Linked DNA regions of Lacrimispora indolis DSM 755. The protein of the gene in region 1 binds, or shares a complex with, the protein of each later gene. Links are inferred from orthologs where the notes say so. Each region holds a gene or a part of one and is shown in the gene's direction. Other genes may lie near its edges.

Evidence for each region.
Region 2: holA (region 1) and holB share a complex: the UniProt entries of both Bacillus subtilis proteins name them as parts of the DNA clamp loading complex. The link is inferred for Lacrimispora indolis DSM 755 from one-to-one orthologs.
Region 3: holA (region 1) and dnaX share a complex: the UniProt entries of both Bacillus subtilis proteins name them as parts of the DNA clamp loading complex. The link is inferred for Lacrimispora indolis DSM 755 from one-to-one orthologs.

What each region holds. Positions count from the first base shown.
Region 1 is NZ_AZUI01000001.1:715,770-718,678, reverse strand. Bases 121-2,868 are described here. They hold holA (DNA polymerase III subunit delta), read left to right. Parts: upstream 121-882; coding sequence 883-1,854; downstream 1,855-2,868. Other genes in these bases: K401_RS0103385 (AI-2E family transporter), read left to right, coding at 1,911-2,868; K401_RS0103395 (ComEC/Rec2 family competence protein), read left to right, coding at 121-782. In the rest of the region: more of K401_RS0103395, read left to right, coding at 1-120; more of K401_RS0103385, read left to right, coding at 2,869-2,909. UniProt on the Bacillus subtilis protein: Part of the beta sliding clamp loading complex, which hydrolyzes ATP to load the beta clamp onto primed DNA to form the DNA replication pre-initiation complex.
Region 2 is NZ_AZUI01000001.1:1,834,387-1,837,430, reverse strand. Bases 1-2,883 are described here. They hold holB (DNA polymerase III subunit delta'), read left to right. Parts: upstream 1-888; coding sequence 889-1,878; downstream 1,879-2,883. Other genes in these bases: K401_RS0108780 (tRNA1(Val) (adenine(37)-N6)-methyltransferase), read left to right, coding at 2,780-2,883; K401_RS0108785 (PSP1 domain-containing protein), read left to right, coding at 1,882-2,790; K401_RS0108795 (response regulator), read right to left, coding at 1-630. In the rest of the region: more of K401_RS0108780, read left to right, coding at 2,884-3,044. UniProt on the Bacillus subtilis protein: DNA polymerase III is a complex, multichain enzyme responsible for most of the replicative synthesis in bacteria.
Region 3 is NZ_AZUI01000001.1:1,627,007-1,630,141, reverse strand. The notes cover bases 75-3,048. They hold dnaX (DNA polymerase III subunit gamma/tau), read left to right. Parts: upstream 75-750; coding sequence 751-2,346; downstream 2,347-3,048. Other genes in these bases: recR (recombination mediator RecR), read left to right, coding at 2,734-3,048; K401_RS0107730 (YbaB/EbfC family nucleoid-associated protein), read left to right, coding at 2,378-2,731; K401_RS0107740 (6-phosphofructokinase), read left to right, coding at 75-737. Also shown: more of K401_RS0107740, read left to right, coding at 1-74; more of recR, read left to right, coding at 3,049-3,135. UniProt on the Bacillus subtilis protein: Part of the beta sliding clamp loading complex, which hydrolyzes ATP to load the beta clamp onto primed DNA to form the DNA replication pre-initiation complex.

The sequences.
Region 1 (2,909 bases):
TTTTGCTTCGGACGGAGAAGTTTTCAGTGCTGGTGGATGGAGGAAGTTCTTCAAAAAAATCTCTGGGAGAATACACCCTTGAACCGTGCATAAAGAGCCTGGGAGTTTCCGTGATCAATTACGCGTTTATCAGTCATGGGGATCTGGATCATTTAAGCGGAGTAGAATATCTTTTAGAATCCTGCGATGACATAAGAATACAAAATCTCATGCTTCCTTACCACGGAAGGCAGGACAAGTCCGTGATCAGGCTGGCAGAGCTTGCAGGGAAACGGGGGACAAAGGTATGGTACTTAACTGGGGGAGACAAAATTCAGGTTGGAAAGCTCCGGATCACCTGCATTTACCCCAAAGAGTCGGATGTACCGGAAAATACCAATGAGGAATCAGAAGTGCTTAAGATGGATTATGGAAACTGCCATATGCTGTTTACCGGCGACATGGGAGAAAGGGGGGAGGAACGGCTTCTTGAGCGGCCTGTGGAAATCAGGATGCTGGAAGAGGTCAATGTGTTGAAAACCGCGCATCACGGCTCTAAGTATTCATCCAGCCAGGCATTTCTTGATGTGGTTAAGCCGCGGTGGGCCGTTATATCCTACGGGGAAGGCAATTCCTACGGCCATCCTCATGAGGAAGTTTTGGATCGTTTGGAGAGACAGAAGGCAGAGGTTTTAAAAACCGGTGTGAGCGGGGCAATAAGGATGTGGACGGATGGGGAAATGATCCGGTTCACAAGTTTCATTGACGGAGATGGATTCTCCCGGTATAATAAGAGGAAATGAGGTTGGACAAGGCTTTCTTTCAACCTTGAGATGCCAGTTAAGCGGATATGCAGGCATATCCTTTAACTCATCAGTATGCAAAAATGAGAGGAATGACATCATGCAGACGCTGACTCAGGATATCAAAAATCACAGCTTCAAGCCGGTCTATCTTCTATATGGAGAGGAAGCATTTTTGAAGAACAGCTATAAAAATCAAATGAAGGCGGCCATTACGGCAGGCGATACCATGAACTTCAATCAGTTTGAAGGAAAGGGGATCGATGTGCGGGAGATCATCAGCCTGGGGGATACCATGCCCTTTTTTGCGGAAAAACGCCTGATTCTGGTGGAGAACAGCGGCTTTTTTAAATCAGTTTCTGAAGAAATGGTATCTTACCTGTCCCAGTTGCCGGATACCACCTGCCTGATCTTTGTGGAATCAGAGGTGGATAAGCGGAGCAAAATGTTTAAAAAGGTAAAGGAGCTGGGTTATGCAGCTGAAATGGAACGCCAGGATATGGCTCAGCTTGCCAGATGGGCGGGAACTTTGCTCTCCAGGGAAGGGAAGAAGATCACAGGTCATACCATGGAGCTGCTTCTTCACATGACCGGGGATGATATGGAAAACATCCGCATGGAACTGGAAAAGCTCATAAGCTATACTTTGGGAAGAGAGGTCATTACAGATGAGGATGTGGAAACCATCTGTACGGTTCGGACGACCAATAAGATTTTCGACATGGTGGCAGCGATCGTGAACCGGCAGACCAAAAAGGCCATGGATCTTTATGAGGACCTGCTAACCTTGAAAGAGCCCCCCATGAGGATCCTGTTTCTTATTGCCAGGCAGTTTAATCAGATTTTGCAGGTTAAGGAGCTGATGGGAAAGGGAATGGATAAGGGCGGTATTGCCTCAAAGCTTAAAATCCCCCCCTTTGCAGCAGGAAAGATCATGCCTCAGGCAAGGACCTTTTCCAGGGAACAGATTTTGTCTTATGTAAACTTGTGTGTGGAAGCGGAAGAGGCTGTGAAGACAGGAAGGCTTAATGACAGGATGGCAGTGGAATTGCTGCTGACACAAAAATATTAGGCTTTAAGGATTAAAACAGGTAAAATCTGGTTATTTTATTTGGAAAGGAGGTCAGGATGGAAGACTTACTGAAAAAAGAGCAGATAAGAGTATTTTTATCAAGACTGCTGCTTGCCATGCTGGTTATTATATTTTATAAAATTGTTATAAATTTTTCGGACGCAGTGATTTGGTTAAAATCATTTACAAAGGTGCTCATTCCCTTTTTTTATGGATTTGTCATAGCATATCTGTTAAATATTCCATGTTCCGCCCTGGAACGGCGTTTGAACAGGCCTGGATTTGGTCCCTTTAGAAAAAGTTCCAGAGGGATCAGCGTTTTTATTATTTATGCCCTGTTTATTGCTGCCGTTGTTCTGATCATAAACACGGTTATACCCCTGCTCCAGAAAAGCATATTGGATTTTATATCAAACTTCAATATTTACTATAATAATGCCATCATGTTCCTGGAGCATCTGCCGTTGGAAAAACTGGGCCTGTCGGAAATGGTGGAAAATATTCTGCCGCCCCAGACTGCCTGGAAAACTATGCTGGAGGGAGTCGGCCTGAAAGAAGTATTGGGTTCATTAAGTGCGGTTCTGGGTGTGACTTCCCATATTTTCAGCGGATTTATTACGATTGTAGCTTCCATATATTTTCTCCTGGAAACTCATAATTTTAAATTCCAGGTGAAACGGCTCATGAATTTGTTTCTTCGTGAAAGGGTCAGGAAAGCAGTTTTAAGATACGGAACCATAATCAATGACAGTTTTAAAAAATTCATTGTCTGCCAGCTTTTAGATTCTTTGATTTTATGTACCATAACTACCGTTGAATTTACCATACTTGGTTCCAGATATTCGGTAGCCCTTGGAATTATATTGGGTATCTGTAATATTGTACCTTATTTTGGCTCTATTTTTGGCTCCATTGGTGCTGTAATCATCATTGCATGCACAAGCGGAATCAATACTGGGGCAATCGCTGCCCTGGTCTTACTTGTCACCCAGCAGCTGGATGGAAATGTGATACAGCCAAAGCTTATGGGAAACTCATTTTCCTTAAGCCCGGCT
Region 2 (3,044 bases), 1.1 Mb from region 1 along the record:
AATTAAAAGCTCATAGGCATCTTTTGTAAAATCCTTATATTCAATGTCCGGCTTTACAATCAGGCAGCGGCCGGTCTGGTCTATAACCTGGGAGGTATTGATTTTCCGGACTTCTTTTAATACTTTCTCAGGCCTTTGCTCCGGTTTTTGTTCCAGTACTATTTTTAAAAATACCCGTTTAAACTCACCGGAATAGTTTTTGATGGTTTTCTCTAAATGAATACGGGCTTCCTGGCTGTTTTTCTGCTCCATGGTTTCATTAACAAGCTTTTTTAACGTGCGGGTTAAATCATCCTGATTAATGGGTTTTAATAAATAGTCCCGTACTCCGTATCTGATCCCCTGTTGTGCATATTGAAAGTCCTTATAGCCGCTTATGATTATGCACTTAAGGGAAGCATTCTGTTTTTTGGCCTCTTCAATCAGCTGGAGACCATCCATGCCCGGCATTCTGATATCCGTAAGCAGAACGTCAGGTTTCTTTTCCTGAATCAGCTGAAAGGCAGATAAACCGTCATAAGCAACACCCAGAAGCTTAGCCCCAATTTCATCCCAGTCGATCAGATATTCCAAAAGCCTGCATATCTTTTTTTCGTCGTCTGCAATTATTATTCCTAAAATTAAAATCATCCCCTATTGTTTTAATTTTGATACAAATGATACCTTCTCTTTTCAGTATACTTCACCGGGTCTATAATCTCAACTCAAAAAGTTTCAAGCGCTGCAAAATATTGGCAGAAAGTGTGCAGAATAAAGAGAAATGATAAAGGTTTGCCAATACTTCTTTCTTGTGATGATAAAAGTTCTATGCTATAATTAGTTAAATTCGTTTTTACGTCTTTACAGACAGGAAAGACGGATCAGACAACAGCGACAGGGGGTGCCTCTATGCCAGGGTTTAAGGATATCATCGGCCATGAGAGAATTAAAGAACATTTGCAAAAGGCCATTGAATCAAATCATGTTTCCCATGCGTACATTCTTACAGGTGAAGCAGGGATGGGGCGTAAGTCCCTGGCCAATGCATTTGCAATGACCCTGCTCTGTGAAAAGGGAAAAAGTGAGCCATGTATGCAGTGCCATGCCTGCAAGCAGGTCATGAGCGGAAACCATCCGGATCTGATTTATCTGACCCATGAAAAAACGGGAAGCATTGGCGTTGACGATATCAGAGATCAGATTCATGACACCATCATGATACGCCCTTACAGCAGTTACTATAAGATCTACATTGTGGATGAAGCGGAGAAGATGACGGTCCAGGCACAGAATGCACTGTTAAAGACAATAGAGGAACCGCCGTCTTATGCGATCATCATGCTGCTTACCACCAATCAGGAATCATTTCTGCCCACCATTCTTTCCAGATGCATACAGTTAAAGCTGAAACCATTGCAGGATACGGTGGTGAAATCCTATTTAACAGGATCTTTGGGCATTGGAGAGAGCAAGGCGGAGGTTTATGCGGCGTTTGCCAGAGGAAATCTAGGAAGGGCGATTCATTTGGCTTCCTCTGAGGAGTTTCAGCTGATGTATACGGAGTTGCTCCATATGCTGAAGCATATAAAGGATATGGATATTGTGGAGCTGCTTTTTTACATTAAGCGGATGAAGGATGAAAAGCTGGATATTTACGACTGCCTTGATTTTATGCAGCTGTGGTACCGGGATGTTTTAATGTATAAGGTGACTCAGGATATCAATCTTCTGGTTTTCAGGGAAGAATATAATACAATGAAAGAGATGAGCGCTGCCAGCGCTTATGACGGCATTGAGATGATATTACAGGCCATTGACAAGGCCAGGATCCGTCTGGATGCCAATGTGAATATGGAGTTGGCTATGGAGCTCATGCTGCTTGTAATGAAGGAGAATTAATAGATGATAAAAGTAATAGGCGTTCGTTTCCGCAATGCAGGGAAAATATATTACTTTGATCCCATGAGCCTGGAGGTTCATACAGGGGATCACGTAATTGTGGAAACTGCACGGGGAATTGAATATGGTTACGTTGTCCTGGGGTGCCGGGAAGTGGAAGATGATAAGGTTGTTCAGCCCTTAAAGCCTGTGATCCGCATGGCTACCAAGGGTGATGATGAAGTAGAAAAGAAAAATCATGAGAAGGAAAAGGAAGCATTTAAGATCTGCAAGGAGAAGATCAGAAAGCACGGTCTTCAGATGAAGCTGATTGATGCGGAATATACCTTTGATAACAATAAGGTGTTGTTTTATTTTACTGCGGACGGAAGAATTGATTTCAGGGAGCTTGTGAAGGATCTGGCTTCTGTTTTCAAAACCAGGATCGAGCTCCGCCAGGTGGGAGTCCGGGATGAGACGAAAATCGTGGGAGGGATCGGCATCTGCGGAAGGACCTTATGCTGCCATTCTTACCTTTCTGAATTCATACCTGTGTCCATTAAGATGGCAAAGGAGCAAAACCTTTCCTTAAATCCCACGAAAATATCCGGGGTTTGCGGAAGGCTCATGTGCTGCTTAAAGAATGAAGAGGAAACTTATGAAGAACTTAACAGCAAGCTTCCCAATGTAGGTGATTTTGTGACAACAGATGACGGACTGAAAGGAGAGGTTCATTCCGTAAGCGTGTTAAGGCAGCTGGTAAAGGTTGTTGTCACCATTAAGGATGAAAAGGAAATCCGGGAATATAAGGTGGAACAGCTGAAATTCAAACCAAGGCGCCGCCGGGAAAAGGCCCAGGTGACTGATGCAGAGTTAAAGGCATTGGAAGCCCTTGAAAAAAGAGAAGGAAAGTCCAAGTTAGATGACAATTGATTTAAAGGAAAATGAACGTATTGATGATCTGCAGAGAAATGGGTATAAGATCATTCAGAACCGGGATGGGTTCTGCTTTGGCATGGATGCGGTCCTTCTTTCCGGATTTGCCCTGGTAAAGCCGGGGGAAAAGGCGGTGGACTTAGGGACAGGCACTGGAATCATTCCCATTCTGCTGGAGGCTAAAAATCAGGGCCTTCATTATACCGGTCTGGAGATTCAGGAGGAGATGGCGGAAATGGCCAGAAGAAGCG
Region 3 (3,135 bases), 910 kb from region 1 along the record:
AGAAAACAGCCAATCTCCTTCGGGAGGAGGGGCTGAATGTAGTATCCCTTCCAAAGACCATTGATAATGATTTGTGGGGAACCGACACTACCTTTGGTTTTCAAAGCGCCATCAATGTGGCAACCAATGCCATTGACTGCATTCATACAACAGCGGCTTCCCATGGACGAGTCTTTATTGTGGAAGTCATGGGACACAAGGTGGGCTGGCTCACCCTGTATGCGGGGATTGCAGGCGGGGCTGATATCATCCTGCTTCCGGAGATTCCCTATGATCTGGATATCGTTGTGGAAGCATTAAAAACCAGAACTAAAAACGGCAAAAGATTTTCCATTCTCGCCGTGGCAGAAGGGGCAATTTCCAAGGAAGATGCCTGTCTGACGAAAAAAGAATTAAAAGAAAAAAAGAAGAGCGGAGTGGTTTACCCTTCTGTGGCATATGAAATCGGAGCTCAGATCACGGAGCGCACCGGACAGGAAGTACGGGTCACCGTACCAGGCCATATGCAGAGGGGCGGCGACCCATGTCCTTATGACAGAGTGCTTTCCACCCGGCTTGGGGCAGAAGCAGCAAAGCTCATAAATAACAAAGAATACGGATATATGGTAGCGGTGGATAACAATGATATTGTTAAAGTCCCCTTAGCCGATGTAGCCGGAAAATTAAAAACCGTCGATCCGAAAAGCTCTATTGTTGAGGAAGCCAAGATGATAGGCATCAGCTTCGGCGACGAATAAGGAGTTAACAGGCATGTCATATACGGCATTGTATCGGAAATGGCGTCCGCCTTCCTTTTCAGATGTAAAAGGCCAGGACCATATCGTACAGACATTGAAAAACCAGATAGTAGCCGGGCGTATCGGACATGCATATCTGTTTTGCGGAACAAGAGGAACCGGTAAGACCAGTATTGCCAAGATATTTGCAAAAGCGGTCAACTGTGAACACCCGGTGGACGGAAGTCCCTGCGGGGAATGCCAGACCTGTAAGAATATCGCAGCCGGTGCTTCTCTCAATGTGGTGGAAATCGATGCTGCGTCAAATAACGGCGTAGAAAATATCAGGGAGATAAGGGATGAAGTCCAGTATCCTCCCACAGAAGGCAAGTACCGGGTTTATATTATCGATGAGGTTCATATGCTTTCCACAGGAGCATTTAATGCACTGTTAAAGACTCTGGAGGAACCTCCATCCTATGTAATCTTTATTCTGGCGACTACGGAAGTCCAGAAGATCCCGGTGACGGTCCTTTCCCGGTGCCAGAGGTATGACTTTAAACGCATTACGGTGGAGACCATTGTAGAGCATTTAAAAGAGCTGACGGCTGCAGAACATATTCAGGTGGAAGACCGGGCCCTTACTTATATTGCCAAGGCCGCTGACGGCGCATTGCGTGATGCCTTAAGCCTTTTAGACCAGTGTATTGCCTTTCATTACGGAGAGCTTCTTACCTATGATAATGTTTTGGATGTGCTGGGAGCTGTGGACATCACCGTGTTTGGAACCTTGTTTCAGGCGATCGTGGAAAACCGGACAAAAGACTGCATCACCTGTCTGGAAGAGCTGGTGATCCAGGGCCGGGAGTTAGGCCAGTTTGTCATTGATTTTATCTGGTATTTAAGAAACCTTTTAATATTAAAATCCGTGGACAACGGGGAAAATCTTCTGGATATGTCAACGGAGAATCAAAACCTGTTAAAAGAGGACAGCAAGCGTACGGACAACGAGACGCTTCTGCGGTATATCCGGATATTTTCGGATTTGTCCAATCAGCTCCGCTATGCTTTCCAGAAACGGGTCCTCATCGAGGTTGCCCTGATCAAACTGACCCGCCCCCAGATGGAACAGAATTTAGATTCCATACTTCAGCGGATCAGCAGTATAGAAAAGCAGCTGGAAAACGGCATCATAGGAACTGCACCTTTGCCAGTCTTAAACGGGGACGAAGGAAAAGACGGCAGCAGTGCCCCTGTCCCCCAATTAACTCCCGCAGAAAGGGTGGCCCTTCCCAAAGGCCAGTTAGAGGATTTAAATATGATCCGGGGCGAATGGGGGAAAATCATTCGGGAACTGGGAGGGCCTATCCGGGCCAGCTTCCGGGATACAGTGGTAGAACCTGCAGGAGAGAGCTGTCTTTGCGTTGTCTTTACCGATCAGAGCAATTACATGATCGGAAGCAGGGATTCGACCGTTGCAGAGATTGAACGGTATGTGGAAGACCATTACCAGAAGTCCATAACCTTTAAGACAAGGCTCCGGGGCGGAGGGGAACGGTCTGACACCATCTATGTCAGCGATGAGGAATTAAAAACCAATATTTTAATGGATATAACAATAGAAGACTAAAAATCATAAAGATAGCAGGAGGATACACACCATGGCAAAACGTGGCGGTTTTCCAGGCGCAATGCCTGGCAATATGAATAATTTAATGAAGCAGGCTCAGAAGATGCAGCGTCAGATGGAAGAAACAACAAAGGCGCTGGAGGAAAAGGAATATACGGCTGCAGCAGGCGGCGGAGCTGTATCAGTCACTGTTTCAGGCAAAAAAGAAGTGACTGCGGTTAAATTATCCCAGGAAGTAGTGGATCCGGATGATATTGAGATGCTGGAAGATCTGATCATGGCGGCTACCAATGAGGCGTTCCGTCAGATGGAAGAGGACAACAGCTCTGCCATGGCTAAGCTCACCGGCGGTCTTGGCGGGTTAGGCGGAGGCTTTCCGTTCTGATTATGAATTACTACAGCAGTCAGATAACAAGATTAATTGAAGAGCTGTCCAGACTTCCTGGCATTGGCAGTAAATCCGCACAGCGACTGGCGTTTCATATCATTAACATGCCGGAAGAACAAGTGGCAGGTCTTGCCTCATCCATTACAGAAGCAAAACGAAATGTACGCTACTGCAAGGAATGCTTTACCCTGACGGATCAGGAGCTGTGCCCCATCTGCCAGAGCGAAAAACGCAATCACAAGGTGATCATGGTAGTGGAAGACACCAGGGACTTAGCTGCTTATGAAAAAACAGGAAAGTTCGAAGGCGTTTATCACGTCCTGCACGGGGCTATCTCCCCCATGCTGGGAATCGGACCTGGCGACATAAAGCTGAAGGAACTGATGCAGAGACTGCAGGGA